One region of the Microbacterium sp. PAMC22086 genome, then DNA from elsewhere that is predicted to be linked to it. Evidence: riboswitches for the same ligand, from Rfam matches in the RefSeq annotation. Region 1 holds a riboswitch; the other holds the start of a gene.
What was found. A riboswitch is a leader RNA that binds a small molecule or an ion and turns the genes downstream of it on or off. The one in region 1 is predicted to bind thiamine pyrophosphate.
Positions count from the first base shown of each region.

Region 2: linked by a shared signal. The riboswitch ahead of KY497_RS05140 (ECF transporter S component) and the one ahead of thiM (hydroxyethylthiazole kinase) in region 1 are both predicted to bind thiamine pyrophosphate.

Region 1 is NZ_CP080380.1:2,949,084-2,964,877, reverse strand. Features, by position in the region: gene KY497_RS14690 (amino acid ABC transporter permease) at 1-615, shown strand, start outside; gene pheS (phenylalanine--tRNA ligase subunit alpha) at 658-1,698, shown strand; gene pheT (phenylalanine--tRNA ligase subunit beta) at 1,698-4,208, shown strand; gene KY497_RS14675 (NAD-dependent epimerase/dehydratase family protein) at 4,291-5,253, shown strand; TPP riboswitch at 5,260-5,354, shown strand; gene thiM (hydroxyethylthiazole kinase) at 5,345-6,193, shown strand; gene KY497_RS14665 (bifunctional hydroxymethylpyrimidine kinase/phosphomethylpyrimidine kinase) at 6,190-8,340, shown strand; gene argC (N-acetyl-gamma-glutamyl-phosphate reductase) at 8,580-9,632, shown strand; gene argJ (bifunctional glutamate N-acetyltransferase/amino-acid acetyltransferase ArgJ) at 9,629-10,786, shown strand; gene argB (acetylglutamate kinase) at 10,783-11,700, shown strand; gene KY497_RS14645 (acetylornithine transaminase) at 11,697-12,902, shown strand; gene argF (ornithine carbamoyltransferase) at 12,899-13,828, shown strand; gene argH (argininosuccinate lyase) at 13,828-15,258, shown strand; gene KY497_RS14630 (DUF1349 domain-containing protein) at 15,286-15,794, opposite strand, start outside.
Region 2 is NZ_CP080380.1:1,030,253-1,046,046, reverse strand. Features, by position in the region: gene KY497_RS05160 (TrkH family potassium uptake protein) at 1-832, shown strand, start outside; gene KY497_RS05155 (TrkA family potassium uptake protein) at 873-1,568, shown strand; gene KY497_RS05150 (energy-coupling factor transporter transmembrane protein EcfT) at 1,570-2,361, opposite strand; gene KY497_RS05145 (ABC transporter ATP-binding protein) at 2,358-3,815, opposite strand; gene KY497_RS05140 (ECF transporter S component) at 3,815-4,453, opposite strand; TPP riboswitch at 4,444-4,555, opposite strand; gene KY497_RS05135 (D-alanyl-D-alanine carboxypeptidase family protein) at 4,637-6,340, shown strand; gene KY497_RS05130 (ABC transporter ATP-binding protein) at 6,484-8,745, opposite strand; gene KY497_RS05125 (ABC transporter ATP-binding protein) at 8,742-10,469, opposite strand; gene KY497_RS05120 (enoyl-CoA hydratase/isomerase family protein) at 10,810-11,871, opposite strand; gene KY497_RS05115 (ATP-binding cassette domain-containing protein) at 11,987-13,975, shown strand; gene KY497_RS05110 (hypothetical protein) at 14,076-14,525, opposite strand; gene KY497_RS05105 (glutamate-1-semialdehyde 2,1-aminomutase) at 14,729-15,794, opposite strand, start outside.

The DNA.
Region 1 (15,794 bases):
TGGGTGCGTGAGCCCGTCCGGTGGATCATCGAGGTGCTGCGAGCGGTGCCCGTGCTCATCCTGATGATGCTGCTGTACTACGGCCTCCCCGTGATCGGTGTGAAGATGCCGCCGTACTGGGCCGTCGTGATCGCCCTGATCGTCTACAACGGCTCCGTGCTCGCCGAGGTGCTGCGTGCCGGCATCGAGTCGTTGCCCCGTGGGCAGAAGGAAGCCGGCTACGCGATCGGACTGCGAAAGACCGGGGTGATGTACTTCATCCTGATCCCGCAGGCCGTGCGGGCCATGATGCCGGTGATCATCGCGCAGCTCGTCGTCGCGCTGAAGGACACCGCGCTCGGGTTCATCATCACGTACCAGGAGCTCCTCTACGTCATCAACCAGATCGGCAACCAGGCGCCCTACGGGTCGCCGCTGATCCCCGCGGCGATCGTCGGCGGATCGATGTACGTGGCCGTGTGTCTGCTGCTGTCCTACATCGCCTATCGCCTGCAGCGTCGGGCCAAGCGCTCGCCGAAGGCTGGGCCGGCGGTGCCGGATCCCCGTCAGCACGGCGGCGAGACGAACACCTCGCTCATCGTCCTGCAGGGAGACGGGTCCGAGAAGACGCGTTGATCCGCGAAAGGGACCCACGTGCCCCCGGTAGACTCGATTCTCGTGTCAGAGTCTCCTGAAATCACCCCGGAAGCGGTCGAAGCCGCTGTCGCCGACGCCCTCACGGCGATCGCCGCAGCCGCCGACACCGCCGAGCTGAAAGCGGCTCGCGCCGCACACGTCGCCGACGGATCGCCGCTCGCGGTCCTGAACGCCTCGATGCGCCAGGTCGCCCCCGAGAACAAGGCCGCGTTCGGCAAGCTCGTGGGTCAGGGGAGAGGGCAGGTGACCCAGGCGCTGGCCGCGAAGGAGGCCGAGCTCGCCGAGGCCGAGGTCGCCGCGCGACTCGAGGCCGAGCGTGTCGACATCACCGCCGTGCCCTCGCGCACGCGGGTCGGCGCGCGCCACCCGCTCACCCTCCTGCAGGACCAGGTCTGCGACATCTTCGTCGGCATGGGATGGGAGATCGCAGAGGGACCGGAGCTCGAGCACGAGTGGTTCAACTTCGACGCTCTGAACTTCGACGTCGACCACCCCGCCCGCCAGGAGCAGGACACGTTCTACGTCGACCCGCCCTCGCGCCACCTGGTGATGCGAACGCACACGAGTCCGGTGCAGGTGCGCTCCATGCTCGACCGCGAGGTGCCGATCTACGTGCTGTGCCCAGGCCGGGTGTACCGCACCGACGAGTTCGACGCCACGCACCTTCCGGTGTTCACCCAGTTCGAGGGTCTCGTGATCGACAAGGGCATCACGATGGCACACCTCAAGGGCACGCTCGACCACTTCGCCAAGCAGCTCTTCGGCCCCGAGGCAGAGACGCGCTTCCGCACCAACTACTTCCCCTTCACCGAGCCCTCCGCCGAGCTCGACCTGTGGCACCCGACCTTCAAGGGCGGCGCGCGCTGGATCGAGTGGGGTGGCTGCGGCATGGTCAACCCGAACGTGCTGCGCGCCGCCGGGATCGACCCCGAGGTGTACAGCGGCTTCGCGTTCGGCATGGGCATCGAGCGAGGACTGATGTTCCGCAGCGACGTCCAGGACATGCGCGACATGGCCGAGGGCGATGTCCGATTCAGCGAGCAGTACGGGATGGTGGTGTGATGCGCGTCCCGCTTTCGTGGTTGCGTGAGTACGTCGATCTGGCAGCCGATGCCACGCCCGAGGACGTCCTCGACGCGCTGGTGACCGTCGGCTTCGAAGAGGAGGACGTGCACCGCTTCGACATCACGGGTCCCGTGGTCGTCGGGCAGGTCGTCTCGCTCGAAGCCGAACCGCAGTCCAACGGCAAGACCATCAACTGGTGCCAGGTCGATGTCGGCGAAGAGCACGGTGGCATCCGCGGCATCGTCTGCGGCGCGCACAACTTCGTCGCCGGCGACAAGGTCGTCGTGACGCTCCCCGGTGCCGTGCTGCCCGGTCCGTTCCCGATCGCCGCGCGCAAGACCTACGGTCACGTGTCCGACGGCATGATCGCCTCGGCCCGCGAGCTCGGCCTCGGGGATGAGCACAACGGCATCGTCGTGCTCTCGGACCTCGGCATCGATGCGCCTGTCGGCACCGACGCGATCGCGCTGCTCGGTCTCGACGACGTCGCGGTGGAGATCAACGTCACACCCGACCGCGGCTACGCCTTCTCCCTGCGCGGCGTCGCCCGCGAGTACTCGCACGCCACCGGAGCGACCTTCCGCGACCCCGCTGAGCGTGATTTCGCCGAGCTGCAGCCCGGCAGTGGACACACCACCCTCGTCGAGGACGTCGCCCCCGTGCGCGGGAACATCGGCGCGAGCGAGTTCGTGACGCGCGTCGTCCGGGGCGTCGACCCCTCGCGTCCGACGCCGCCGTGGATGGTCGCGCGGCTCAGCCTCGCGGGCATGCGCTCGTTGGGCGTGCTGATCGACATCACCAACTACGTGATGCTCGAGTTGGGTCAGCCGCTGCACGGCTACGACCTCGACAAGCTCGCCGGCGGCATCACCGTTCGTCGCGCGAACCCCGGCGAGAAGATGACCACCCTCGACGGTGTCGAGCGCACGCTGCACGTCGAAGACCTCCTCATCACCGACGAGTCCGGCCCGATCGGCCTCGCCGGCGTCATGGGTGGTGGCACGACCGAGATGAGCGACACCACGCGGAGCGTGCTGATCGAGGCCGCGAACTTCGACCCGACGACCATCGCCCGGTCGGCGCGCCGGCACAAGCTGCCCAGCGAGGCGTCCAAGCGCTTCGAGCGCGGCGTCGACCCGCTGATCCCCTTCGTCGCCGCCCGCCGTGCCGCCGACCTCATGGTCGAGCTCGCCGGAGGCACGCTCACCGAAGAGGGTGGCGCACTGTTCGCCGAGGTTTTCGTCAGCGAGATCGAGCTTCCCGCCGGCTTCGTGCAGGGGCTCATCGGCGTCGACTACACCGACGACGAGATCACCGGCGCACTGACCACCATCGGCGCCGATGTCACCGCGTCGGAGGAGGGTTCCGGCTGGACCGTGATCCCGCCGACCTGGCGCCCCGACCTCACCGACAAGTGGACGCTGGCCGAGGAGGTCGCCCGCATCCACGGGCTCGACCGCATCCCCTCGGTGCTGCCGACGCCTCCGTCCGGCCGCGGACTCACGGCGCACCAGCAGGGTCGCCGCCGGGTGGCCGATGCGCTGGCCGCAGCGGGGCTCGTCGAGACGCCGTCATTCCCGTTCACCACCGATGTGCAGAACGACCTGCACGGATCCGCCTCGGGGGCGCACCTGCCCAGCATCCGCCTGGCGAACCCGCTCGACGGGCAGGCTCCGTACCTGCGTCGATCGCTCATCCCGGGCCTGCTGCAGACCGCGCACCGCAACATCTCGCGGGGTCTCACCGACCTCGCGATCTTCGAGACGGGTGTCGTCTTCCTTCCGGAGCCCGGAGTGGAGTACGGCACGGAAGACGTGCCGCCGCTGGGCGAGCGTCCGTCCGACGAGACCCTCGCGCAGTTGAACGCCTCCATCCCGCCGCAGCACCGGTTCATCTCGGCGCTGCTGACCGGTAACGTCGCCCCGCGCCAGCCCGGCCGCCCTGCCGAGGCCGCCGGTCTCGTCGAGGCGCTGGATGCCGTCCGCGTGATCGCGGCAGCGGCCGGCGTCGAGATCGACGTCGTGCAGGCCGAGCGTGCGGCACTCCACCCCGGACGCACAGGATCGCTCCTGGTCGCGGGCGAAGAGGTCGGCTACGTCGGCGAGCTGCACCCCGCCGTGGCGGAAGGGGCCGACCTCCCCGGGCGTGCGACCGTGTTCGAGCTCGATCTCGACCGCATCCTGTCGCTCGCCGGTGGTCGCGTCGTCGCCGCATCGCTGTCGACGTTCCCCGCCGCCACGCAGGACGTCTCGCTCACACTGCCCGCCGAAGTTCCGGCCGCAGATGTGCAGGCCGCCCTCGCCGAGGGAGCCGGTGCGCTGTTGGAATCGGTGCGTCTCGTGGATGACTATCGCGGAGACGGCGTGCCGGAGGGGTCCAAGAGCCTCACCTTCGCTCTGCGATTCCGCGCCGACGATCGCACCCTCACGGCGGCCGAGGCCACCGCGGCCAAGCTCGCGGGTGTCGACGTCGCCGCGCAGCGATTCGGAGCAGCGCTCCGCGACTGAGCGATGTGCTGTCCCGGAGGGGGCCCTCTGCCCTGAGGGGAGAGGGCTTCCCTCTCGCAGCGGTTGCTGGTGGCATGGAGCCATGACGAATGTTCTGATCCTCGGCGGGACGGGGTGGCTTTCCGGGCGGATCGCCCGGAGATGGCTCGAGTCCGGAGCGGCCGTGACATGTCTGGCCCGGGGCGAGCGCCTCGCGCCGGCAGGAGCGGTGCTCGTGACCGGCGACCGTGACGACCCCGAGGTATACGCCGCGCTCGCGCGGAAGGACTGGGATCACGTCGTCGACATCTCCTCTCAGGCCAGGCACGTCGTGGCAGCGGTCGAGGCTCTCGGAGACCGCACGGCGCGATGGACGTACGTGTCCTCCCTCTCGGTGTACGCCGATGACGCCACGGTCGGCGCCGATGAATCGGCGCCGCGGCATCCTGCCGCCCGCCCCGGCGACGAGTACGAGTACGGCTCGCAGAAGGCGGCGGCCGAAGACGCCCTCACGATGCTGGGGGATCGCGCGTTCATCGTGCGACCAGGACTCATCGTCGGGGACGGCGACCCGAGCGACCGCTTCGGGTACTGGGCTGCGGCATTCTCCCGAGCGGGGGAGGAGCCCGTGCTGCTGCCTCCGCTCGAGAGGCGCAGCGCGCAGGTGATCGACGTCGACGACGTGGCCGCCTACATCGTCGCCGCCACGCGGAGCGGAGCGGTCAACGCGATCGGGGACGAGCATCCCCTCGCCGAGCTGCTGCAGACCGTGCGCGAGGAGGCAGGGCACACCGGGGAGACGGTGGTCGCCGACGAGGAGTGGCTGCGAGCACACGGCGTCGCGCACTGGGCAGGTCCGCTCTCGCTTCCGCTGTGGCTTCCTCCCGAGATGTCCGGCTTCATGACCCGCTCGAACAGCGCATTCCACGACAGCGGGGGACACCTGCGCCCCCTCGCCGACACCGCTCGACGCGTCGTCGCCGACGAACGGGTGCGCGGCGTGGACAGGGAGCGCCGGGCCGGACTCACGCGGGCGCAGGAGAAGGCTCTGCTGGCCGATCGCTAGACTGCGAGCAGTGACACGGGGTGCCGCAATCCACGGCTGAGAACAGACCCGTCGAACCTGATCTAGTTCGTACTAGCGAAGGGATGTCGCGATGAGCGATCTTCTGCGTCCTGAGACCACCCACGACCTCGCCGGCGATGCCGCGACCCTGCTGGGGGTGCTGCGAGAAGCGCCCCCGTTGACGCACTGCATCACCAACGCGGTCGTCACCGGGTTCACCGCCAACGTCCTGCTGGCTCTCGGTGCCGCTCCCGCCATGGTCGACATCGTCGATGAGGCGGGGATGTTCGCCGGCATCGCCTCCGGGGTACTGATCAACCTGGGGACACCCACGCCCGAACAGCGCGCGGCCACTCTGGAGGCCGTCGCCGGTGCCGTCGCGTCCGGCACGCCCTGGGTGCTCGACCCGGTCGCGATCGGCGCGCTCCCGGTTCGCACCGCACTCGCCCATCAGCTCGTCGGGCACCGCCCCACCGCGATCCGCGGCAACGCCTCCGAGATCCTTGCCCTCGCGGGGCTGAGCGCGGGCGGTCGCGGGGTGGATGCCACCGACAGCACAGACTCCGCGGCCGATGCAGCCCTCTCGCTGGCTCGGAGCACGGGCGGCGTCGTCGCCGTCTCGGGGCCGGTCGACCTCATCACCGACGGGGAGCGGGTGCTGCGCGTGTCCAACGGTCACGAACTGCTGACCCGAGTGACCGGCGGAGGTTGCGCTCTCGGTGCGGTGATGGCCGCCTTCCTCGGAGCGGCCAGAGCGACGACGCATGACGCGCTCAGCGCCGTGGCCTCGGCGAGCCTGGTCTACACGATCGCGGCGGAACGAGCGGCAGCGGTATCGGCAGGGCCCGGCAGCTTCGCCGTCGCCCTGCTGGATGCGCTCGCCGCGGTGGGCGCCGACGACATCCGAGCCGCTGCACGCGTCGAAGGCAGTGCCCTGTGAACGCCGATCTCTCGCTCTACCTCGTCACCGACGCGACGCTCTGCGGAGACCGTGGCGTCGTCGAGACCGTCCGCCGCGCGGTCGACGGCGGCGTGCGCATCGTGCAGCTTCGCGACAAGGACGCAAGCGACGCCGAGACGGTCGATCAGCTGCTGGCACTGTCGCAGGCGATCGACGGCCGCGCTCTTCTGGTCGTGAACGATCGGTTGGATGCCGCCGTGGCCGCTCGCGAGCGCGGCGCACGGGTCGACGGCGTGCATCTCGGACAGGGCGATGCCTCGGTGCTGCGTGCGCGCGAGGTACTCGGACCGGAGGCTCTGATCGGCCTCACCGCGAACAGCCCGGCGCACCTCGACGCGGTCGAGGCTCTGCCCTCCGGCACGGTCGACTACCTGGGCGTCGGGGTGATCCGTCCGACCACCACCAAACCGGATCACCCTGCCCCTCTCGGCGTGGAGGGCTTTCGCGGCCTCGTGTCGCGAAGCGCGCTGCCGTGCGTGGCGATCGGCGGGGTCGGCATGGATGACACCGAGGCCCTTCGTGAGGCCGGTGCGGCGGGGCTCGCCGTGGTCTCGGCGCTGTGTGCCGCCGACGATCCCGCCACCACCGCCCGGCAGTTCCGGCGACGCTGGCTCAGCGGCTCCGTCCCGAGGGTGCTCAGCATCGCCGGAAGCGACCCCTCGGGAGGCGCGGGCGTCCAGGCCGACCTCAAGTCCATCGCCGCCAACGGCGGATACGGCATGGCCGTGCTCACGGCGCTGACCGCGCAGAACACGCGGGGAGTGCGAGCGGTGCACGTTCCGCCCGTGGAGTTCCTCCGCGCGCAGCTCGACGCGGTCTCGGACGACATTGTGATCGATGCCGTGAAGATCGGGATGCTGGCCGACGCCGACGTCATCCGCGCGGTGGGAGCCTGGCTCGCGACCGTGCGTCCGCCCGTCGTCGTGCTCGATCCCGTGATGGTGGCGACCTCGGGGGACCGACTGCTGGATCCGGACGCCGAACGGGCGCTGCGCGATCTCCTCGCACTGTCGACGCTCGTGACCCCGAACCTCGCCGAGCTGGCGGTGCTCGCCGGGCGCGACCTCGCCGACTGGAACGACGCGATCTCTGCGGCCGAGCAGCTCTCCGCCGAGGTGGGAGCAGCCGTGCTCGTCAAGGGTGGCCACCTTCCCGGCGACGAGGCCCCCGATGCGCTGGTCGATGCGCGGCGAGGGCTGCGCCAGGAGTTCATCGCTCCCCGGATCCCGACCCGGAACACGCACGGCACCGGCTGCTCGCTGTCGTCCGCGCTCGCGACCCTGCTCGCTCGTGGTGAAGAGCCCGGAGATGCCGTCAGCGCCGCGCGGGACTGGCTCCGCGAGTCCCTGCGCGCAGGAGACGCACTGCGCGTGGGTCGTGGACACGGGCCGATCAACCACTTCGCCGGACTCTGGGAACGTGGGGGCGCCGAGACCCGACCCGCGGCGGGCGACGTCGCCACGGAATGGTGGCGGGGCATCGCCGCGATCCGTACGGGGATCGCGGAGCTGCCGTTCATCCGTGCGCTCGCCGACGGGACGCTGGAGCGCGCGCCGTTCCTGTTCTACCTCGCACAGGACGGCCTGTATCTGCGGGAGTACGCGCGTGTGCTCGCCGAGGCGGCCCGGCTGGCACCGACATCCGACGAGCAGGCCTTCTGGGCGGACTCCGCCCGCGGCTCCATCGTGGGCGAACTCGAGCTGCACGCCTCATGGCTCACCCCCTCGCACGGCGTGAGTGCGGCCACCTTCGCCGCAGAGCCGGCGCCCGCGACGACCGCATACCTCGACCATCTGCGCTCCGTCGCGTTCGGCGGCGACTATGCGGAGATCATCGCCGCTGTCCTCCCGTGCTTCTGGCTCTACACCGATCTCGGGCGGCGCCTGCACGCGGGGGAGTTCGGGGAATACGCGCGAGATGCGGGGCATCCGTACGCCTCGTGGCTCGCGACGTACGCGGATCCGGCATTCGAGGAGGCCACACGGACGGCGATCGCCTACGTCGCCGACGCCGCGGCACAGGCGGATCCTGGAACACGGGCACGCATGCGCCGGGCGTTCGAGGCGTCGAGCGCGCACGAGCTGGCGTTCTTCGCTGCGCCGATGGAGCCGCAGCGTCTCAGATGACGGAGCGGATTTGCGGTGGCCGCCGGGGCCGCGCTACTGTCGCGACATGCCTTCGGCCGCCACCGCTTCTTCGACGCTCGCTCCGAGCGTCATCGCTGTGCGCCGACGCCGCGGCCGCCGACTGTAGGCGACCCCGCCCTCCTGCCTGTGCCCGCACGGCGGTCGAGTGCCGGTGTCGCCGCCTCCGGCCCCGTCCCCGGCCCCGATTTCCTCGCGGGCCCGACCGTTAAGGTAGAAGCATGACGTATTCCGTCGCCGTCTCCGGCGCATCCGGCTACGCAGGCGGCGAGATTCTGCGCCTCCTGGCCGATCATCCCGACATGGAGATCCGCACCGTCACGGCGCATTCGAACGCCGGACAGCCTCTCGTCGACCACCAGCCGCACCTGCGCTCCCTCGCGCACCTGACCCTGCAGGACACGACGCCGGAGATCCTCTCCGGCCACGACATCGTGTTCCTCGCGCTCCCGCATGGGCAGTCGGGGCAGTACACCGACGCTCTGGGCGATGCCCCTCTCGTGATCGATGCCGGGGCCGATCATCGGCTCACCTCGGCTTCGGCGTGGGATGCGTTCTACGGTGGCGCCTTCCACGATCCGTGGACCTATGGCGTGCCGGAACTCGTCGTGGGCGGGGTCAAGCAGCGCGAGCACCTCCGGGGAGCGACGCGCATCGCCGCCCCCGGCTGCAACGCCTCGACCGTGAGCCTCAGCCTCGCTCCGGGCGTCGCCGCCGGAGTGATCGACCCCTCGGACATCGTGTCGGTGCTCGCCGTCGGCCCGTCGGGAGCGGGGAAGAGCCTCAAGACGAACCTCCTCGGCAGCGAGATCCTCGGCACCGCCAACCCCTACGCGGTCGGCGGGACGCACCGGCATATCCCGGAGATCCGTCAGGCGCTCGCCGCGGCTTCCGGCGCGGACGCCGACGGGATCCGGATCTCGTTCACCCCCGTGCTGGTGCCGATGTCCCGGGGGATCCTCGCCACCTCGACCGCGCCGATCGTCGATGGGGCGACCGACGCGCAGATCCGCGACGCCTGGGAGAGCACCTACGCCGGCGAGACCTTCGTGCACCTGCTCCCGGAGGGACGCTTCCCGCGCACGGCCGATGTGCTCGGCGCCAACACCGCGTTGATCGGCCTCGCCATCGATCGTGCCGCGAACCGGGTGACCGTGGTCACCGCCGTCGACAACCTCGTCAAGGGCACAGCGGGAGCAGCCATCCAATCCATGAACATCGCGCTGGGGCTTCCCGAAGCCCGCGCCCTCTCAGTGAACGGAGTCGCGCCGTGAGCGTCACCGCCCCCGCAGGATTCGAAGCGGCCGGAGTCGCCGCAGGGCTCAAGTCGACCGGCAAGCCGGACGTCGCCGTGGTCGTCAACCGTGGACCGCGCAAGGTCGGCGCCGCCGTCTTCACGAGCAACCGGGCCAAGGCCAACCCGATCATCTGGTCGCAGCAGGCCGTCGCCGACCGCGTGGTGGAGGCCGTGGTGCTCAACTCCGGAGGGGCGAACTGCTTCACCGGATCCTTCGGGTTCCAGACCACGCATCAGACCGCCGAGAAGGCGGCCGAGCTCCTCGGCGTGAGCGCCGGCGACGTGCTGATCTGCTCGACCGGTCTCATCGGCACCGGGGATGAGACGTTCCGTGCCAGGGTGCTCGCCGGAACCGCGCAGGCGATCGCGGAGCTCAGCGCCGATGGTGGCGAGAGCGCAGCGCACGCCATCATGACCACCGACACGGTCGCGAAGACCGCGGTCATCAGCCGCGACGGCTGGACGATCGGCGGCATGGCGAAGGGCGCGGGGATGCTCGCGCCCGGCCTCGCCACGATGCTGGTGGTGCTCACCACCGATGCGGTCCTCGAGCCGCTTCAGGCCGACGAGGCGCTGCGCCGCGCGACGGGCCGGACGTTCGACCGCCTCGACTCCGACGGCTGCATGTCGACGAACGATCAGGTGACCCTCCTCGCCAACGGCGCATCCGACGTCGTGCCGGACCTCGACGACTTCGCCGCAGCGCTCACCGAGCTGTGCCAGGAGCTCGCGGTCAAGCTGCAGGGCGATGCCGAGGGCGCGAGCCACGACATCACGATCGAGGTGCAGCACGCGGTGTCGGAGCAGGACGCCGTCGAGGTCGGCCGGTCTGTCGCGCGCAACAACCTCTTCAAGGCCGCGATCTTCGGCAACGACCCCAACTGGGGACGTGTGCTCGCGGCGATCGGCACCACGAGCGCGCAGTTCGACCCCTACGACGTGGACGTCTGGATGAACGGCGTCCGGGTGTGCACCGAGGGCGGTCCCGACCGTCCTCGCGAAGAGGTCGACCTCACCCCGCGCGCGACGCACCTGGTGATCGACCTCAAGGTCGGCGAGGCGACGGCCACCGTCCTCACCAACGACCTCACCCATGACTACGTGCACGAGAACAGCGCGTACGCCTCATGACCGACATCCAGGACACCCCGGCCGAGGTCGCCGCGCAGAAGGCCACCACCCTCATCGAGTCGCTGCCGTGGCTGAAGAAGTTCCGCGACCAGATCGTCGTCATCAAGTACGGCGGGAACGCGATGGTGTCGGAGGAGCTGCAAGACGCCTTCGCGCAGGACATCGCCTACCTCCGCTATGTCGGAGTGATGCCGGTGGTCGTGCACGGCGGTGGTCCGCAGATCTCGAACATGCTGCAGCGTCTCGAGATCCCCAGTGAGTTCAAGGGCGGCTACCGCGTCACGAACACCGAGGCGATCAGCGTCGTGCGCATGGTCCTCACCGGCCAGGTCAACCCGCAGCTCGTCTCCAAGATCAATTCGCACGGTCCGATCGCGACAGGTCTCAGCGGTGAGGATGCCGGCCTCTTCGGCGGACGCCGCCGCGGTGTCGTGATCGACGGGGAAGAGGTCGACCTCGGACGCGTCGGCGATGTCGTCGAGGTCGATCCGACCCCCGTGCTCGACCACCTCGCAGCCGGGCGTATCCCGGTGGTGTCGAGCATCGCGCCCGACCTCGACCACCCCGGTCAGTCGCTCAACGTCAACGCGGATGCCGCAGCCGCCGCCCTCGCGGTGTCGTTGCACGCGCGCAAGCTCGTGATCCTCACGGATGTGCCGGGGCTCTACGCCGACTGGCCCCACCGTGACTCGCTCGTCTCGCATCTGACATCGGAAGCGCTCATCGAGATGCTGCCGAAGCTCGAGTCGGGGATGATCCCGAAGATGCGGGCGTGCCTCGACGCGGTCGAGGGCGGCGTCGACGCGGCAGCGATCATCGATGGACGGGTGCCGCATTCGGTGCTCGTCGAACTTTTCACCAGCAAGGGAATCGGGACCGAAGTGGTCCTGGGGAAGTCGGAGGTGACGGGATGACCGTCTGGCAGGAGGATGCGGCACGCGATCTCGTGCTCAACGCAGGGGAGCGGCTCGCACTGCTGGTCCGCGGTGAGGGCTCTTACCTGTGGGATGCCGACGGCCGACGCCACCTCGACTTCCTGGCGGGTATCGCGGTGACCTCTCTCGGACACGCGCACCCGGCCTTCGTGAAGGCGGTCTCGACCCAGGCGGCCACGCTCGCCCATGTGTCCAACTACTTCGCCACCCCGCCTCAGCTCGCCCTGGCCGCACGGCTCAAGCGTCTCGCGGGGGCCGGTATCGACGGCAGGGTGTTCTTCTCGAACTCGGGCGCCGAGGCCAACGAAGCCGCTTTCAAGCTCGCCCGGCTGCACGGCGGCACCGAGCGGCCGCGCATCCTCGCGCTCGACAACGGCTTCCACGGTCGCACCATGGGGTCGCTCGCGCTCACTGCGAAGGCGTCGATGCGTGCGCCGTTCGAGCCGATGCCGGCCGGTGTCGAGCACATCCCGGCGACCATCGAGGCGCTGCACGAGGCGATGGACGACCGCGTCGCGGCCCTCATCGTCGAACCCATCCAGGGCGAGGCCGGAGTCGTCGAGCTGCCGGAGGGGTACCTCGCCGCCGCGCGCTCGCTGTCCCTCGCTCACGGTGCACTGCTGATCGTGGACGAGATCCAGACCGGCGCCGGTCGCACGGGCGCGTGGTTCGGGTTCAGCCACGAGGGCATCACTCCCGACGCGATCACTCTCGCGAAGGGCATCGGCGGCGGCTTCCCGATCGGCGCGCTGGTCACGTTCGGCGCCGCCAGTGCCCTCTTCACGCCCGGATCGCACGGCTCCACCTTCGGGGGGAATCCGCTCGCGACCGCTGTCGCCGACGCGGTGCTCGCCGAGATCGAGAGTGCCGGACTGGTCGAGAACGCCGCGAAGCGCGGCGTCGAGCTGCGCGACATCATCCTCGGCATCGACTCGCCTCTGATCGAGGGTGTCCGCGGACGCGGTCTGCTGGTCGGTGTGGCTCTGACCGCCCCGGTCGCCGGTGCGGTCGTCGCGGCCGCCCAGGAGCGCGGCCTCATCGTCAACGCCGCCAACCCCGAGACGGTCCGCATCGCGCCGGCCCTCACGATCGGCGACACCGAGCTCGCCGAGTTCCGCGAGCTGTTCACGGCCGCTCTCGCCGACGTCCAGGCCTCTGTTGCCGGAAAGGTATCCGCATGACCCGCCACCTGCTGCGTGACGACGATCTGACCCCCGCCGAGCAGGCCGAGATCCTCGATCTCGCCATCGAGCTGAAGAAGGATCGGTGGGCCGACAAGAGCCTCGCCGGTCCCCAGACGGTCGCGGTCATCTTCGACAAGTCCTCCACGCGCACCCGCGTCTCGTTCGCGGTGGGCATCGCCGATCTCGGCGGTTCGCCGCTGATCATCTCGACCGCGAGCAGCCAGCTCGGCGGCAAGGAGACGCCGTCCGACACCGCGCGCGTGCTCGAGCGCCAGGTCGCCGCCATCGTGTGGCGCACCTACGCGCAGTCCGGGCTCGAGGAGATGGCCGAAGGCACTCGGGTGCCGGTCATCAACGCGCTCTCCGACGACTTCCACCCCTGCCAGCTGCTCGCCGACCTGCTCACCATCCGTGAGCACAAGGGCGACCTGAAGGGGCTCACGCTCACCTTCCTCGGTGATGGGCAGAGCAACATGGCGCACTCGTACGCCCTCGCCGGGGTCACGGCGGGAATGCACGTGCGGATCGCCTCACCGGAGGACTACGCCCCTCGCGCCGATGTCATCGAGGCGGCCGATCGCCGTGCCGCCGAGACCGGTGGTTCGATCACCCTCTACACCGACCCGGTCGAGGCTGCGGCCGGTGCCGACGTCGTCGTGACCGACACCTGGGTCTCGATGGGCAAGGAAGAGGAGAAGATCGCGCGCATCCGCGATCTGGGCGGCTACAAGGTCACCCCCGAGACGATGGCCCTGGCCGACCCCGAGGCGATCTTCATCCACTGCCTCCCCGCCGACCGCGGCTACGAGGTCGACTCCAGCGTGATCGACGGTCCGCAGAGCGTGGTGTGGGACGAGGCGGAGAACCGGCTGCACGCGCAGAAGGCGCTCCTGGTCTGGCTTCTCGGCAAGAAGGACGCGTGATGAGCGATTCGACGCACGAAGGAACCAACGAGGGCGCGCTCTGGGGCGCCCGCTTCGCCACGGGCCCCTCGCCCGAGCTGGTGGAGCTGAGTCGCTCCACGCATTTCGACTGGATCCTCGCGCCGTACGACATCGCCGGTTCGCATGCTCACGCCACCGCGCTCGCCGCGGCCGGGTACCTCGAACCCGATGAGGCGCAGCGGATGCACGAGGGCCTGGATGCCGTGGCGCGCAAGGTCGCCGACGGCACCCTGCGCCCTGTGCCGACGGATGAGGACGTGCACGGCGCACTCGAGCAGGCGTTGATCGCCGAGCTGGGTCCGGAGCTGGGCGGACGCCTGCGCGCCGGTCGCAGCCGCAACGACCAGATCGCCACTCTCGTGCGCATGTATCTGATCGACCACGCGCGAGTGATCGCCCGCGACATCCTGCGGGTGATCGATGCGCTGGTCGCCCAGGCCGAGGCGCACCCGGGAGCGATCCTCCCCGGACGCACGCACCTGCAGCATGCGCAGCCGGTGCTGCTCGCCCACCACCTCCAGGCACACGGTTGGCCGCTGGTGCGTGAGCTCGAGAGGCTCGTGGACTGGCGTCGCCGCGCCGGTGTCTCGCCCTACGGCGGGGGAGCGCTGGCGGGTTCCACGCTCGGTCTCGATCCCGCACTCGTGGCGACCGAGCTGGGCCTCGACCGCCCCGCCGAGAACTCGCTCGACGGCACCGCCGCCCGCGATGTGGTGGCGGAGTTCGCCTTCATCACGGCGATGACCGGCGTCGACATCTCGCGCCTGTCCGAGGAGATCATCCTCTGGAACACCCGCGAGTTCGGCTTCGTCACTCTCGACGACGGCTACTCGACCGGGTCGAGCATCATGCCGCAGAAGAAGAACCCCGATATCGCGGAGCTCGCGCGGGGCAAGTCCGGGCGCCTCATCGGCAACCTCTCGGGGTTGCTGGCCACCCTCAAGGGCCTCCCGCTCGCGTACAACCGCGATCTGCAGGAGGACAAGGAGCCGGTGTTCGATTCGGTGCAGACGCTCGAGGTCGTGCTCCCCGCTTTCGCAGGCATGATCGCGACGCTGCGTTTCGACACCGAGCGCATGGCTGCGCTGGCACCGCAGGGCTTCTCCCTCGCGACCGACGTCGCGGAGTGGCTGGTGAAGCGTCGGGTGCCGTTCCGCGACGCCCATGAGATCTCGGGCGCGCTCGTGCGTGCATGCGAGGAGCAGGGGATCGGTCTGGAGGACGCCTCCGACGAACTGCTGCTCTCGGTGTCTCCGCATCTCGTGCCCGAGGTGCGTGAAGTCCTCACGATCGAGGGATCGGTCGCGTCCCGGACCGGCGTCGGCGGTACCGCCCCGGTCCGGGTCGCGGAGCAGCGGGCAGAGCTCGTCGCGCGCGCGCAGGCAGCAGCCCACGCTCTCGGGCTCTAGCCGCGCGAGTCGGCGGCCGCCCGCACCTCAGTGCAGCTCGGTGTCGGCCGCCGACCGCTCCCATCGGGTGAACCGCACGGTGAGTCCGGTGCGGGTCGGCGCCGCGAGGAAGGGGCCGGCCGAAGCCGTGGCCTGTCCGTCGAACGGTGCCACCCTGACGAGACGCCAGGGGCCGTCGTCGGCGCGAGCGCACACGATCAGCGAGTCCGCCCAGCGACTGACGCGCACCGTGATCTCGCTCTCGAGCCACTCGTCGACGTGACCGACCGACCAGTCGGAGCCTCCGGCGGTGACCACGGCACCGAGCCCGAGATGGTCGTCGGCGTATTCGAGACCGGTCTTCATCCAGTGCTCGTCGTCGATGCGCACGAACACCCCTGCCTGGTCGAACTGGCCGTCCCACGGCGCGCGGAACGAGACCTCCATCGCCTCTCCGACGGCGAGCGGGGCGAGCAGCGCGTGTTCGGTGTCGTGCACGAAGCCGTAGGCGGTGTGCCGCCAGGCGTCGCTGCCCTCTACAGCCGTGACGTCGAGGT
Region 2 (15,794 bases), 1.4 Mb from region 1:
GTCCTTCAACAACGCGGGGTTCGCGCTGTACACCGACAGCCTGATCGGGTTCGTGTCCGACCCGTGGATCTGCATCCCGATCTGCATCGCGATCATCCTCGGCGGGCTCGGCTTCCCCGTGCTTCGACAGCTCCGGAAGGAGTTCAGGAACCCGCTGCACTGGTCGATGAACACGCGGATCGTGCTCGTCGCCACCCTCGTCCTGCTCACCCTCGGCACGGGGTTCACGGTGGTCGTGGAGTGGAACAATCCCGGCACGCTGGGACCGCTCGATCCCGCCTCCCGCATGCTGGCGGGGTTCTTCCATTCGGTGCAGGCCCGCACGGCCGGCTTCAACTCCGTGGACACCTCGCTCATGCACGATGAGACCTGGCTCGTCACAGATGTGCTGATGTTCATCGGAGGCGGACCGGCAGGCACCGCCGGCGGCATCAAGGTGACGACCTTCGCCGTCCTTCTGTTCATCATGTGGACCGAGTTCCGCGGCGGGACCGCGGTGAACGTGTTCGGGAAGCGGCTCTCGCGGGCTGTGCACAGGGAGGCCATCACCGTGGTGATCGTCGCCCTCGCCGCGGTGATGAGCGCAGTGATCGCGATACTCGCGATGACGGATCTCGACCTCGATCGCGTGCTCTTCGAAGTCGTCTCGGCGTTCGGCACCGTCGGCATGTCCACCGGCATCACGGCCGATCTGCCGGCGGCCGCGCAGCTCATCCTCGTTCTCCTGATGTTCCTCGGCCGGCTCGGACCGCTGACGCTGGGTTCCGCGCTGGCCCTGCGCCAACGGCGGACGGCGTACGAGCTGCCCAAGGAGCGCCCGGCGATCGGCTGACCGGTCTCCCCCCACGATCGCTCGACGACAAGGACACCACATGACCAAGTTCCTCTCCTTCACCCCTGACGCCCGGCGCATCGCCGAAGCCGATTCCGTCGCGGTGATCGGCCTCGGACGCTTCGGGACCTCCCTCGCGCTCGAACTGATGTCGTCGGGCACCGAGGTCCTCGGCATCGACGCCGACGAGGACATCGTGCAGTCCCTCAACGGCGAGCTCACGCAGGTGGTCAGAGCGGACTCGACGCGGCTCGACGTGCTCCAACAGCTCGCGGTCGGCGAGTTCGATCGTGTCGTCCTCGCGATCGGCAACGACATCACCGCGTCGATCCTCACCGCGTCCCTGCTGCTCCAGTTGCAGGTGCCCGTGATCTGGGCCAAAGCGGTCGACGAGCAGCACGGGGCGGTCCTCGAACAGCTCGGCGTGCATCGCGTCATCTATCCGGAGAAGGACATGGGCCGACGCGTCGCCCACCTCGTGCGCGGCGCGGCCGCCGACTACCTGGAGATCGACCGCGGCTACGCGATCGTCAAGACCGTCGCACCCCGGCACCTGCAGGGCATCACCTTGAGAGAGGCCGCCGTGCGCAGCACGCACGGGATCACGGTGGCCGCGTATCGACCCGAACGAGGGGAATGGCGAAACGCCGAGGCCGACACCGTGCTGGGCGAAGGAGACACCGTGCTCGTCGTCGGTCCGACCACGAAGGTAGAGAGGTTCGCGCAGTTGCGTTGACTCAGCCCGAGGGGCCGAGGATGAAGTTCCACGCCCCGGTGACGACGGCGGCAGCGACCGCGATGCCGGAGATGGCCGCGCCCACGGCGAGCAGCAGCCATTCGGCCGCCCGGAAGCGCGACTCTCGCGCCCAGGTGCGCCGGCCCGGCGCCCCGAAGCCCCGCGCCTCCATGGCCGTCGCCAGTTTGGCGCCGCGGCGGATGGAGAGCACGAGCAGGGCGAAGGCCATCCCCAGGAAGCGACGGATGCGGCCGCGATCGGCCACGCCCCTGGCCCGGCGCGCCAGCTCGAGCGCACGCCAATCGTCGAGAAAGAGGCCCACCATCCGGAGGCCCGCGAGGGCACCGAGCACGAATCGGGCGGGCAGACGGACGATCTGGCCGAGACCGTCGGCGAGGTCGGTCGGATCGACGGTGATGAAGAGCACCACCGACGGCAGCGCGATCGCCAGCACACGCAGCATCGTCGCGAGCGCCAGCGCGAGCGATCCCTCGCTGATGCGCAGCACGAACCAGTCGACGTAGACGACGCCGCTGGTCTGACCGTAGAGCGCGATCGTGAGACCGGTGAGGGGCGCTGCGAGCCACACCGGCCAGGTGCGCACCCAGAACTCGCGCCAGCCGATCCCGGCGAACAGGAACAGCACGAACTCCAGAGCGAGAGCGACGGAGGCCGAGACCGGATCGAGAGTCAGGATCAGGGGTACCGCGATGAGCGCGCTCACCCCGAGCTTGGCCACCGGGTTGACCGTGGCGAGCGCTCCGGTGCGTGCGCGCGTCTCGAGAAGGCTCATGACGCACCCCCCAGCTCGAACCGCGCGGCGTGCAGGGCGCGCACGACTTCGAGGTCGTGCGTGATCGTGACGATGGCCGCACCCTCGTCTCGGAGCGCGGCGAGCATGGCGACGAGTTCGGTCCAGGTGCGGGCGTCCTGCCCGAAGGTGGGCTCGTCGAGCACGAGCACGCGCGGTCTGGTCGCGATGGCCGCAGCCACCGTGAGCCGGCGCTTCTCACCGCCGGAGAGCGTGTACGGGTTGGCGGCGGCGAGGTGGGCGAGGCGCAGACGGGCGAGCAGCTCGTCGCTGCGAGCGGTGATCTCGTCGTCGGTCATCCCGAGCGCCCGTGGCCCGACGGCCAGTTCCTCGCGCACGGTCTTCGCGAGCAGCTGATGCTCCGGCTCCTGGAACACCATGCCGATCCGGGTCAGCAGATCCCGTGAACTCCAGCTGATCGGCGCGGACACCGCACCGTTCGCGAGGAGCGCGGATGCCTCGACCGCGCCACTCGCTGGAGGAAGGAGCCCGGCGAGGGTCAGACCGAGCGTCGACTTGCCCGCCCCGTTGGGCCCGGTGATCGCGAGCGCCTCCCCCGCGTGCACATCGAGGTCGACACCGGTGGCGACAGGGCGTCCCTTGACGCGGGCGACGGCCAGGTCGCGCGCCGAGAGCAGGGTCTCCCCCGGCGGCCAGAGCGGGGGCGGCGGCGCGGCGGGAGGATGCCCCGGCACCCAGACGCCGTCCGCGGCCAGCTGCGCACCACGGACTCCGAGGACTTCCGCCGGTGCGCCGTCGGCGACCACACCGCCGCTCCCGATCACGATCACGCGCGTGATGAGCGGCAACCAGACCTCGAGGCGGTGCTCGACGACGATGAGCGTCGACGGCTGAGCCTGCAGCATCCGCTCCACGGCATCGCGCACCTCTATGACCCCGGCGGGATCGAGATTCGCCGTCGGTTCATCGAGCAGCACCAGACCCGGCCCCATCGCCAGCACCCCGGCGAGCGCCAGCCGCTGCTTCTGCCCACCGGACAGGGCCTTGGTCGGGTGCCCGAGCGGCACGTCGAGGCCGACGGCATCCAGGGCCGCCTCCACCCGCGGCCAGATCTGCGCTCGCGGCACTCCGAGGTTCTCGCAGCCGAACGCCACGTCATCGCCCACTCGCGCGAGGATCACCTGGGAGTCGGGGTCCTGCAGCACGAGCCCTGCACGTCCGCGGGTGGCCACGGCAGGAGCGCCGTCGACGATCAGCGTGCCCTCGCTCTCGCCCTCTTCCTCACCCCCGAGCACGCCGGCGAGGCCGTGCAGCAGGGTCGACTTGCCCGCACCCGACGCGCCGAGCACGAGCACACGCTCACCGGGCTCGATGCGGAAGGAGATGTCGCGCAGCGCCCAGGCGAGGCGACTGGCGTGACGCCACCCCCAGCCGCGCGCCTCGACGGCGGCCGGGGTGGCCTGATCCGCACCCATCAGACGCGGACGCGCGCCTCGCGCCCGGAACCGAACCGGTCGAGGGCGCCCGTGGCGGCGATGCCGCGCGCCAGCACCCAGGACAGGGCACCGGCGATGACCGCTCCCGAGATGACCGTGCTGATCAGGTAGATGATCGTGAACGCGGGACCGGAGCCGGCGTACCAGAGCACCAGGTTGTTGATCCCGCCGGCCAGAGCCGCGCCCGCGCCCGCGAGGATCGCGACCGGCAGCGACCAGCGGCGGTAGAAGAAGAGCAGGAAGATCAGCTCGGCGCCGAGGCCCTGCACGAGACCGGCCTCGAGCGTGAGGAACCCGCCCCACTGGTTGCCGATGAGAGCGGAGACGACCGCGGCGAGCAGCTCGACGTAGATCGCCGCCCCGGCCTTGCGGATGATGAGTCCGCCGAGCACGCCGGCGAAGAGCCACGGGCCGTCGAGGAGGCCCTGGATGCCGGGCAGCAGCGGCTCGAGCAGGGCTTTCGGCCCGAGGTACCCGACGTTCCAGGCCAGGAAGATCAGGCCGGCTGCGACTCCGAGGACGCTGGCGACGACGATGTCGACGATCCGCCAGCGCAGGTAGCTCCGGCCCGGGGTGTTCCCCTGCGTCTTCGCGGTCGCGGATGTGGACGTACTCATCTGAACTCCTCCCTGCGCTGGCATGACCCAGATCAGGTTCGACGGTCGAAGCGCGATTCGCTCCCTCTCAGCCCGGCTCGCCGGACTCCCGTGGTTGTGCTGACGATCCTACCGCCGGCGACACCCGCACGGCGACAAGGCCGCGCACCGCGGAACTCGCCCGAGATTGGGTACCGTAAACGAGTGACCGCTTCAGATCCCGCCGACGAGGCGACGGGGGTCGTCGGCGACGACGGCCCGGCGAACGCCTCCCCCTCCGGACCTGTCGATGCTGCGGCAGCCGGTTCGGTGCTGACGGCCGAGCAGACGTCGACACCCGCGCTCGCCGCGGAGCCGGTGGTCGCGGAGCCGGTGGTCGCGCCGGATCCCGTCGTGCCGCCGGAGCCGGTGGTGTCGCCGGAGCCGGTGGTGTCGCCGGAACCGGCGACCCCCGCCCTGACCAAGCCGCCTTTCGTTCCTCGCGAGCCCATCGCCGCAGAGACCGCTGACGACGCCCTCGCCCTGCTGGACGGCGCGTCACCCCGGTGGGCGGATGACACCACCACCGCCACAGCTCTGACCTGGGTGGACACCGCGACGGTCGCCGCCGGCACCGACGCCGCGACTCTCGACGAGACGTCGGAAGCAGAACCGACGGACGGCCTGCTGCGTGGGGCGCGTCTTCGTCCGGCCATCGCCCGCCCCGGAATCCTGGTGCCGCTGTCCACGCTCGTCGGCATCGTCGCCGTATACGCGGGCACCACGCTGCTGTGGCCGTTGCACGAGGTGCCGCCCACGGTGCAGTCGGTCGATTTTGCGACGACGCCCGCCGCCGCTGCCACGGTCACCTGGCCGACCGAGGGCGCCGGCGCCGTGGGGATCGCCGGCATGGGCACCGCGGCATCGGTCCCCGATGCGGTGAGCATCGCGAGCATCACCAAGGTGGTGAGCAGCTTGATGGTGCTCGACCGGATGCCGCTCGCGCTCGGCGAGCAGGGCCCCGAGTTCTCCTTCACCCGCGCCGACAGCGTGAAGTACTGGGACTACCGCCGTAGCGACCAGTCCGCCCTCGATGTGCCGATCGGCGGCGTTCTGACGGAGTATCAGCTGCTGCAGGGCACGCTCATGGGCTCGGCGAACAACTACATCGACCGCCTGGCAACCGAGATCTGGGGTTCCGATCGCGAGTTCGCCCGTGCGGCAGAGGTCTGGCTGCGAGAGCGCGGGCTCACCGGCATCACCGTGGTGACGCCGTCGGGCTTCGACGAACGCAACGTCGCCACTCCCGAGGCTCTGATCGCCCTCGGTGAGCGCGCCATGCAGAACCGGGTATTCGCAGAGATCGTGGGGACCAGGTTAGTCGATCTTCCGGGTGCCGGCACCGTCGTGAACACGAACGGAATGCTCGACGACCCCGGTGTCGTGGGCATCAAGACCGGCACGCTCGTGGGCTGGAACCTGCTCACCGCGAAGGATGTGGTCATCGGCGACACGACCGTGCACCTCTACGCCGCGGCCCTGAACCAGGCCGGCAACGACCAGCGACTCGCCCTCACCCGCTCCCTGTTCACCGAGGCGGAAGCCGCGCTGGAAGCTCAGGCCCCGGCCGTCGCGAAGAACACGGTTGTCGGTCAGGTCACGACCCCCTGGGGTGAGAAGGTCGACGTCATCACCGAATCCGACGCCGACGTGGTGCTCTGGAACGCAGCGACTGCCACGGCCACGGCGGACTTCGCCCTCGGCGACGAGCGTGAACAGGACGACGCGGTGGGGACGCTGACCACAGCCGGCCCCCTCAACACCATCACGACGCCTCTGGTGCTGGCCGAAGACGTCGAGGGCCCGAGCCCGTGGTGGCGTCTGACCCACCCGCTGGAACTGCTCGGCATCACGACCGACCGCTCCTGACCACCCTCTCCGCTCACGCATCTCCCGAGCGCGTCGTGCGCCTCCCGGTCGCGTCGTACGCCTCCCGGTCGCGTGACCGGCACAGGACGACGCCCCACCCCGCGTGAGCGGAATGGGGCGTCGTTCTGGGATGTGTCCGCAGATCAGGAGCGGCGGGCGGAGCCGTCCGCTCCGTCTTCCAGCAGAGCCTGAGCGGCCGCCGTCTCCGCGGCCGGCACCTGGGCACCCACCGAGGATCCGGCCGCGGCGGCAGCAGCCTCCGCAGCGGCGCCTTCGACGTCGGTCGCCTCGCCCGTGACGACGACCGGGGTCGCCCCGGTGAGGGCGTTGTCGGCGTCGATGTCGGTCGCCGCCTGCTCGAACTGCGACTGGTACAGACGCCAGTAGGCGCCCTGCGCGGCGATCAGCTCGTCGTGCGTGCCCTTCTCCACGATGTCGCCATGCTCCATCACCAGGATGAGGTCGGCGTCGCGGATCGTCGACAGACGGTGCGCGATCACGAACGATGTACGTCCTTCACGGAGCGCGGCCATCGCGTGTTGGAGCAGCAGCTCGGTGCGGGTGTCGACCGCCGAGGTGGCCTCATCGAGGATGAGGATCGACGGCTGCGCGACGAAGGCTCGCGCGATGGTGATGAGCTGGCGCTCACCCGCCGACACGTTCGCTGCATCCTCGTCGAGCACCGTGTCGTAACCCTCGGGGAGGGCGTGCACGAAGCGGTCGACGTAGGTCGCTCTGGCGGCGGCGAGAACCTCGTCATCGGTCGCGGTGGAGCGCCCGTAACGGATGTTCTCGCGGATGCTGCCGGCGAACAGCCACGGATCCTGGAGCACCATGCCGGTGCGTGAGCGCAGCTCGTCGCGGGTGACCTCGGCGATGTCCTGGCCGTCGAGCATGATCCGCCCGCCGCTGAGCTCGTAGAAGCGCATGATCAGGTTGACCAGCGTGGTCTTCCCCGCCCCGGTCGGGCCCACGATGGCGACCGTCTGCCCGGGCTCGACCCGGAACGACAGGTCGCGGATGAGCGGACGCTCCGGCGTGTAGGAGAACGCGACGTTCTCGAACTCGATCACACCCTTGCCCTCCACCAGATCGGGAGCGTCGGCGTCATCGGCCTCCTGCTCATCGGCGTCCAGCAGCTCGAAGACACGCTCGGCCGATGCCGTTCCGGACTGCACGACCGCGGCCATGCCACCCAGCTCGGACAGCGGCTGCGTGAACTGCTGCGAGTACTGGATGAACGCCTGCACGTCACCGAGACGGAGCTGACCGTTCGCGACCATCAGACCGCCGAGCACCGCGATGCCCACGTAGCTGAGATTCCCGACGAACATCATGGCCGGCATGATGATGCCGGAGAGGAACTGCGCCTTGAAGCTCGCCTGGAACAGCTCTTCGTTCTCGACCTGGAACCGGTCAAGCGCATCCTTCTCGCGTCCGAAGACCTTCACCAGCGCGTGGCCCGAGAATGCCTCCTCGACACGGGCGTTCAGTCGACCGACCTTGCGCCACTGCATGCCGAAGGCCTTCTGCGACCGCGGTCCGATGATGCCGAAGATCACTCCCATGAGCGGCAGCGTGACCAGGGCCACGAGCGCGAGCTGCCACGAGATCGAGAACATCATGACGAGCACGCCGATCACGGTGAGCACCGAGGTGAGGGCACCGGAGAGCGACTGCTGCATCGTCTGCGTGATGTTGTCGATGTCGTTCGTGACGCGCGAGATCAGCTCGCCGCGCTGCACCTTGTCGAAGTAGGCCAGCGGCAGGCGGTTGATCTTCGCCTCGACGGACTCGCGTAGTCGCCACATGGTGCGGACCATGATCACGTTGATGACGTAGCCCTGGATCCAGGTGAGGAAGGCCGCGGCCACATAGATCCCGAGGACCGCCGCGATGACGAGCCGCAACGCGTCGAAGTCGACGCCCTGGCCGACGGTGAAGTCGCCCAGCGCCCCGACCTGGTTCGCGAAGTCGTCTTGGCCGCCGGCTCGCAGGGCCTCGACCACGACGTCCTGCGAGGTGCCGGCGGGGAAGCCGGGGAACCCGTCGGTCGGCTGTCCGAGCTGGATGGAGATGAAGCCCTTGTAGACGAGGTTCGTCGCCTCGGCGAGCACCTTGGGCGCCGCGACCGTCAGGACCACGCCGATCGCGCCCAGGACCGACACGAAGACGAACCAGATGGCCGACGGCTTCAGCAGCCCGATCATGCGCGCGAAGCTGGGGCCGAAGTTGTCGGCCTTGCCGGGTGCGACACTGTCCCAATCGCCGGAGTTCTGACGCGCCTGCTCGGCGAGCTCGGCCTCGTACTTCTCCTCGGCGCTCAGCTCGACCTCGGCCACGGCGGGTGCCGCCTTGCCCCGGCCGCGCTTGGCCTTGGCCTGGTCGTTGTCCTGCGCGCTCATGCGTCCACCCCCAGCTGCGACTCGACGATCTCTCGGTAGGTGTCGCTCGTCTCGAGCAGTTCCTCATGCGTGCCGACGCCGACCATGGTGCCGCCGTCGAGGACGACGATGCGATCGGCATCCGTGATCGTGGAGATGCGCTGGGCGACCACGATCTTCGTCACGTGCGGGAGTTCCCGCCACAGTGCCTGGCGGAGCCGGGCATCGGTCGTGAGGTCGAGGGCCGAGAACGAGTCGTCGAAGACGAGGATCTGCGGCTGGTGCACGATCGCACGGGCGATCGCGAGTCGCTGACGCTGACCGCCGGAGACGTTCGTGCCGCCCTGGGCGATGCGGGACTCGAGGCCGTCGGGCATCTCTTCGACGAAGTCGCGGCCCTGAGCGATGTCGAGTGCGTGCCAGAGCTCTTCGTCCGTCGCCTCTTCGCGGCCGTAACGCAGGTTCGACGCGACGGTGCCGGTGAAGAGGAACGGACGCTGCGGCACCAGGCCGATACTGTCCCAGAGGGACTCGACGTCGGCCTCGCGCACATCGGTGCCGCCGACGTGCACGGCACCACCCGAGACGTCGAACAGACGCGGGATGAGCGACACGAGGGTCGTCTTGCCCGATCCGGTGGATCCGACGATCGCGACCGTCTCACCCGGCTGCGCGGCGAAGCTGATGCCGGTGAGCACCGGGGAGTCGGCTCCGGGGTAGGTGAACTCGACGTCGTCGAGTGCGACGGCACCGGGGACCGGGAACTCCGTGACGCCGTTCTCGGGGCGGACCAGAGTGGACTCGGAGTCGAGCACCTCGCCGATGCGCTCGGCCGAGACCGCGGCGCGCGGGATCATCATCGCCATGAAGCTGGCCATGATGACGCCGCCCATGATCTGGCCGATGTACTGCATGAAGGCGAACAGCGTGCCCACCTGCACCGTGCCGTTGTTGACCTCGATGCCGCCGAACCAGATGACCGAGACGACGGTGACGTTGAGGATGAGCATGAACAGCGGGAACAGCAGCACGAAGAGCGAGCCGACCTTGCGCCCGACCACCATGATGTCGGTGTTGGCGCCGCGGAAGCGCTCCTCCTCGATGCGCTCGCGCACGAAGGCGCGCACAACACGGACACCCGTGAGCTGCTCACGCATGATGCGGTTGACGTTGTCGAGCTTGCCCTGGTAGCTGCGGAACAGCGGCACCATGCGCCCGATGACGACGGCGGCCAGGATCAGCAGCAGCGGCACCGAGACGGCGATGAGCCAGCTCAGGCCGACGTTGGTCTGCACGGCGAAGATGATGCCGCCGATCGCGAGCAGCGGGGCCGTGACGAGCATGGTGGCGCCCATCATCGCGAGCATCTGCACCTGCTGCACGTCGTTCGTGTTGCGGGTGATGAGCGAGCCGGCGCCGAACTGCGAGACCTCGCGCTCGGAGAAGCCGCTGACCTTGCCGAACACGTCGGCGCGGATGTCGCGGCCGGCGCCCATCGCGGCGCGCGCGGCGAAGTACGTCGCGGTGACGGAGGCGATGATCTGCCCCAGCGAGACCGCGAGCATGAACAGACCGGTGCTCCAGATGTACGCGGTGTCACCGCGGGCGACGCCCTTGTCGATGATGTCGGCGTTCAGGCGCGGGAGGTAAAGGGTCGCCGCCACGCTGGCGAGCTGGAAGACCAGCACCGCGAGCAGCAGCCATCGGTATCGGGAGAGATAGCGAAGGAGAATTTTTCCCAGCACAGGCGGACTTTCTAGGAAGGATGAAGCGGCGGATTTCTCGGCAGACGGATGCCGACCGACAATCGGCCACAAGACAGAGTGCCACGATCCACGGACATTCGTATCCCCCTCACGGTGGACCTTCGCTCACAGCGAACCGCCTCCCGCTCCGATCAGCGGTTTCTCCGCGCGGACACACGACGAGTTTCCGGCGAACCGGCCCCGTGACGTACGACCTCGAGCTCACCGGAGTTCGTCCGTCGGGAGTTCCGGCGTCCAGCGTGCCGAAACCGCCGGTTCAACCCGACAACCGTGCATCCTCCCGACAGGTGAACACGCCCTCGCTCAGAACAACCCGGGCTCAGAACAGGGCGGGCTGCGGAACGTACGCGCGCGCGGGGGCACCGGCGTCCGGAGCGAGCTCGGCCAGGGTCGCCGGGTCCCACTTCGGGTTGCGATCCTTGTCGACGATCTGCGCGCGGATGCCCTCGACGAGGTCGGGGTGCTCGTTCACGAACCACATCACGCGGCGGTACTCGCCCTCCAGTGCCGCGCGAAGCCCCGGCAGGTCGCGCGCCTCGCGCACGGCATCGAGCGTGACCGTGAGGCCGGTCGGCGCCAGCCCCTCGAGGAGATCCGCGGTTGCGGCGGCATCCGTCGTGCCCTGCGCCTGCAGGCGTTCGATGATCTCGCCCACGGTGGGAGCGGAGAAGGCCTCGTCGATCCACTCCCTCGACGCGGGCAGCTGCGAGGGCTCGGGCGTCTCGTCGAACAGCAGCACGATCTCGCTGGGGCTCGTCGGGTCGGCGCGGAATGCGAGAGCCTCGCTCAGCGCCTCGAGGCGCTCCGACGGCACGTAGTGATCGGCGAACCCGAGGTAGACGGCATCCGCTCCATTCATCACTGCCCCGGTGAGACCGAAGTACTCGCCGAGCCGTCCGGGAGCGCGGCCGAGCAGCCAGGTGCCGCCGACGTCCGGCGTGAATCCGATGCGCGTCTCGGGCATCGCGAGCTGGGAGCGCTCCGTGACGATACGGATCGCCGCGTGACCGGCGAGCCCGATTCCGCCGCCCATCGTGATGCCGTCGGCGAAGGCCACCACCGGCTTGGGGTACTCGGCGATCATGGCGTTCAACGCGTACTCGGCACGGAAGAACTCGGCGGTCTGCTCGGCCTGACCTGCCACGATCTGCGCGTGCAGTGCGCGCACGTCGCCGCCCGCACACATGCCACGCCCGCCTGCCCCGTCCAGCAGCACGATCTGCACGTCGGTGTCGTCTCGCCAGGCGTTCAACGCCGCGGTGAGGGCCTGGATCATCTCGACGTCGAGGGCGTTGATCGCCTCGGGGCGATTGAGCGTGAGCCGCCCGAGCGCCCCTTCGGTGCGGACGAGGACGCGGGATGCAGCGTGAGAATCGGTCACGCTCGCCAGGCTACCCCTTTCGGCAAACGGCGGTGTTCCGCGCGAAATGCGGGATCCGACAGGCTTTTCCGGCAGGATAGGGAGGAACTGTTCAAAATGCGACGAGAGGTCACGGATGCCTGAAGGACAGGTGCTCGAGTTCACGCACGTGACGAAGCGCTTCAATGAGGTGACCGCCGTCTCGGACTTCTCCGCGCGCGTCGAGCCCGGTGCCGTCACCGCCTTCCTCGGCCCGAACGGAGCCGGCAAGACCACGACGCTGCGCATCCTGCTCGGTCAGGTGCGCGCCACATCCGGCACGGCGACCATCGGCGGGGCCACCTACGCCGAGCTCCGCCAGCCGCTGCGCACGATCGGCGCGGTGCTCGAGGAGACGGTCTACCGCCCTCGCCGCACCGCCGAACGCCAGCTGACCATCGCCGCCAAGGCGAACGGCATCCCCCTGTCGCGCGTCGGCGAAGTGCTCTCGCTGGTCGGCCTCGAGGGCGAGGGCGACTCCCGCATCGGCGGCTTCTCCCTCGGCATGCGTCAGCGGCTCAGCGTCGCCCACGCGCTCCTCGGCGACCCCGGCGCCCTCGTCTTCGACGAGCCGGCCAACGGACTCGACCCCGAGGGCATCCGCTGGATGCGACTGCTGATGCGACGTCTCGCCGACGAGGGACGCACCGTGCTCGTGTCGTCGCACGTCCTCAGCGAGGTCGAGCAGGTCGCCGACAACGTGCTCGTGCTCTCGAAGGGCACGCTCGTACTGGCCAGCGGCATCGAGACCCTCGCCGACCCCAAGGGCGGCTCCGTCATCGTCGACGCCGCTGATCGCGCCGCGCTGACGGCTTCGCTCATGGCGGCCGGATTCGACATCGAGGTGCTGCGCTCGGGCCTGACGGTGCGCGGCGGAGATGCCGGCACGGTCGGCGCCGTCGCCGCCGAGGCGGGCATCGCTCTGAGCACCCTGGTGCAGCGCGGACCGACGCTCGAAGACGTCTTCATCGATCTGATGCGCGGGGGCCGTTTCGCACCGAACACTGCGACGGCCCCGGCGCAGCTCGCCGCGCCGGTTCCCTCGGAGGCGAGCGCGGAAGAGGCCGCTGCCGACGAGAGTGCTTCCGAAGGCGCGGCAGACGCTTCCGCACCGTCACCCGCCGATTCGGTGGTCGCCATCCCGGTCGCCGCAGCTGCCGCATGGGCGGCCGAGGCAGCCGCCGCTCCTGCGGGCGCAGCCGTGGCCGACGACCTCGCCGCATCCGTCGACACGGACCACGACCGCACGGAACAGGAAAACACCCAGCAGGTCGCGGATGAGTCTGATACTCCTGCCGGTGACGTGGACGTGGATGCCGACGTGGACGCGGCGACCGAAGAGGCGGGCGATGCTGCTGAAGGCGACGCATCCGCGGACGCCGCGGTGGTCGACGGACTGGAGACTGACGACCAGCAGACCGACGGCGAGCAGACCGACGGCGAGCCGGGTCACGACGTTCAGGACGACGCGGTCTCCTTCGAGGAGGCCCCGGAACGGTCGTTCGATGAGATCCTGTTCGGTGCTGCAGCACCGACCGCGGTGAACGACGCCTCTGCCGAGGACGCCGACGGCGTTGCCGCCCTATCGGTCGACGCCCCCGGCTCCGAGGAGGTGCACGGCGACGAGGACCACAGCGGTGTCGAGATCTTCGCCGATCTCCACGACGCATCCGAGGATGACAAGGCCCCCGCGTCCGACGCCGACGCCGATTCCTCCCCTGTCGACGACGAAGACCCCCGCTCTGCGGCGGTGAGCTCGATGCTCGCCGCGGCGGCGCGTGCGTACTACGAGGACGAGCCCAAGGACTACCCGCTGAGCGCGGAGAGCGAGACGGCGGGCAGCGACGACACCCCCGCAGAGGGCGCGCACTGGACCGTCGCATCCACCGGCGTCATCGACACCGTGCCGCTCGCGGAGTCCTCGGGTCACTCCGAGACGGACGAAGCCGGTCACGACACGTCAGAGCACCCGGAGTCCGGCACCGAGGAATCCGGCCCTGCCGATGGCGATCAGAACCACGCCGACGGTGATCAGAACCATGCCGACGACGAGAACCACGACGGCGACGAGCATCACCACAACTGAGCTTCAGCTGACATAGAACGCCCTCCGGACCCGCAGATCTGGAGGGCGTTCTTTGTTCAGAGGAGGTCGCCGCACCCGGCGTGCACCCCGGAGCTGCAAGTCAGGCGGGTCGGGGCCGGATGACGGGCCGGCGGCGGCCCTTCGAGACGGGCACCGGTGCGGTCGCCACGATCTCTTCAACGTTCGCCGGTTCGTCGGTCGCGTCGAGGCGCAGTGCCTGCGTGAGCGCGAGCCCGTGACTCGTGGTGAGGATCAGCCGTCGGTAGTGCTCATCGCCCTCGAGGTCGATCACGACACTCGGGCGACGCCGGCGGATCAGCACGAAGTCGAGGCTGCCCGCGGCCTTCCAGCTGCCCGCAGCGAGCACACCGGGGATGTGCGTCCCGGGGTTGGGGACTCCACGCAGCCAGGTCCAGGCATCTTCTGTCAGCTGCACCTTGGTGATGGTGTCGCGCGCGATCCGGAGGTTGTCGCGGTGGAAGGTGGCGGCACGTTCGATCGGCGAGAGAACGACCTCGAGTTGCGTCTGGTCCAGCAACAACGTCACCATGTCACCCAGTCTGCCAGCGCCGTCCTGCCAGTTGTCTGGAAGTTGTTCACAGGAACGCAACGATCCCTTGTCGATCAGCACCAGTCATCATGATTCCTTCCCCGTGATTCGAACATATGTACCATACTCGATTCACTGCCGGGTGCGCGAATGCCACCGATCAGCGCGAGGCGCCGACCGATGCACTTCTGACCGGAGTCGCGTTACGGGCGCGCGGCCGCCGCGGCAGCCGCAGCAGCGGGGAGGGCGGCCTCGATCTGCTGCAGCTCTTCCTCGCCGTGCGCTGCGGTGAGGAACCAGGCCTCGAACACGCTCGGCGGAAGAGCCACGCCCTGCTCACGCAGCGAGTGGAAGAACGGCGCGTAGCGGTACGATTCCTGCGCCTGAGCCTCGGCATAGTCCCTCGGCGCCGATGCCCGGAAGGACGCGTTGAACAGGTTGCCGGCGGTGGCGACCGCGTGCGTCACACCCGCCGATGTGAGAGCGCCATCGAGAGCAGCGGACACCCGTGCGGCCGCCGCGTCGACGGTCGCGTAGACCTCAGGCGTCGCGAGCCGCAGCGTCGCGAGCCCCGCAGCGACCGAGAGCGGGTTCCCGGACAGCGTCCCTGCCTGGTACACCGGTCCGAGCGGAGCCAGCAGGTCCATGATCTCGGCTCGTCCACCCAGCGCCGCCAACGGCATCCCCCCGCCGACGACCTTGCCGAAGGTGAAGATGTCGGGCAGATAGTCCTCGCCCGCTGCGGCCTGCAGACCCCAGAACCCTGCCGGGTGCACGCGGAATCCGGTGAGCACCTCGTCGATGATCATCAGGGCACCGTGCGCGTGGGCGGTCTCGGCGATCAGCCGGTTGAACCCGGGCATCGGCGCGACGACGCCCATGTTCGCCGCCGACGCTTCGACGATCACGGCGGCGATGCGCTGACCATGCTCGGCGAACACCGCAGCCAGCGCATCCGGGTCGTTGTAGCCGATCACGAGAGTCTGGGCCGCGATCGGCGCCGGAACCCCGGCAGAACCGGGAAGGGCGAGCGTGGCGACACCCGAACCCGCCTCGGCGAGAAGACCGTCGGAGTGACCGTGGTAGTGCCCGGCGAACTTCACGAGCAGGTCGCGACCAGTGGCGCCCCGCGCGAGGCGGATCGCCGTCATGGTCGCCTCGGTTCCGGTGGAGACCAGACGCACGCGCTCGACAGGACGGACCTCGCCGAACCGCACGCGGTCGGCGATCAGCGTGGCGAGCTCGACCTCGCCCTCGGTCGGCGCGCCG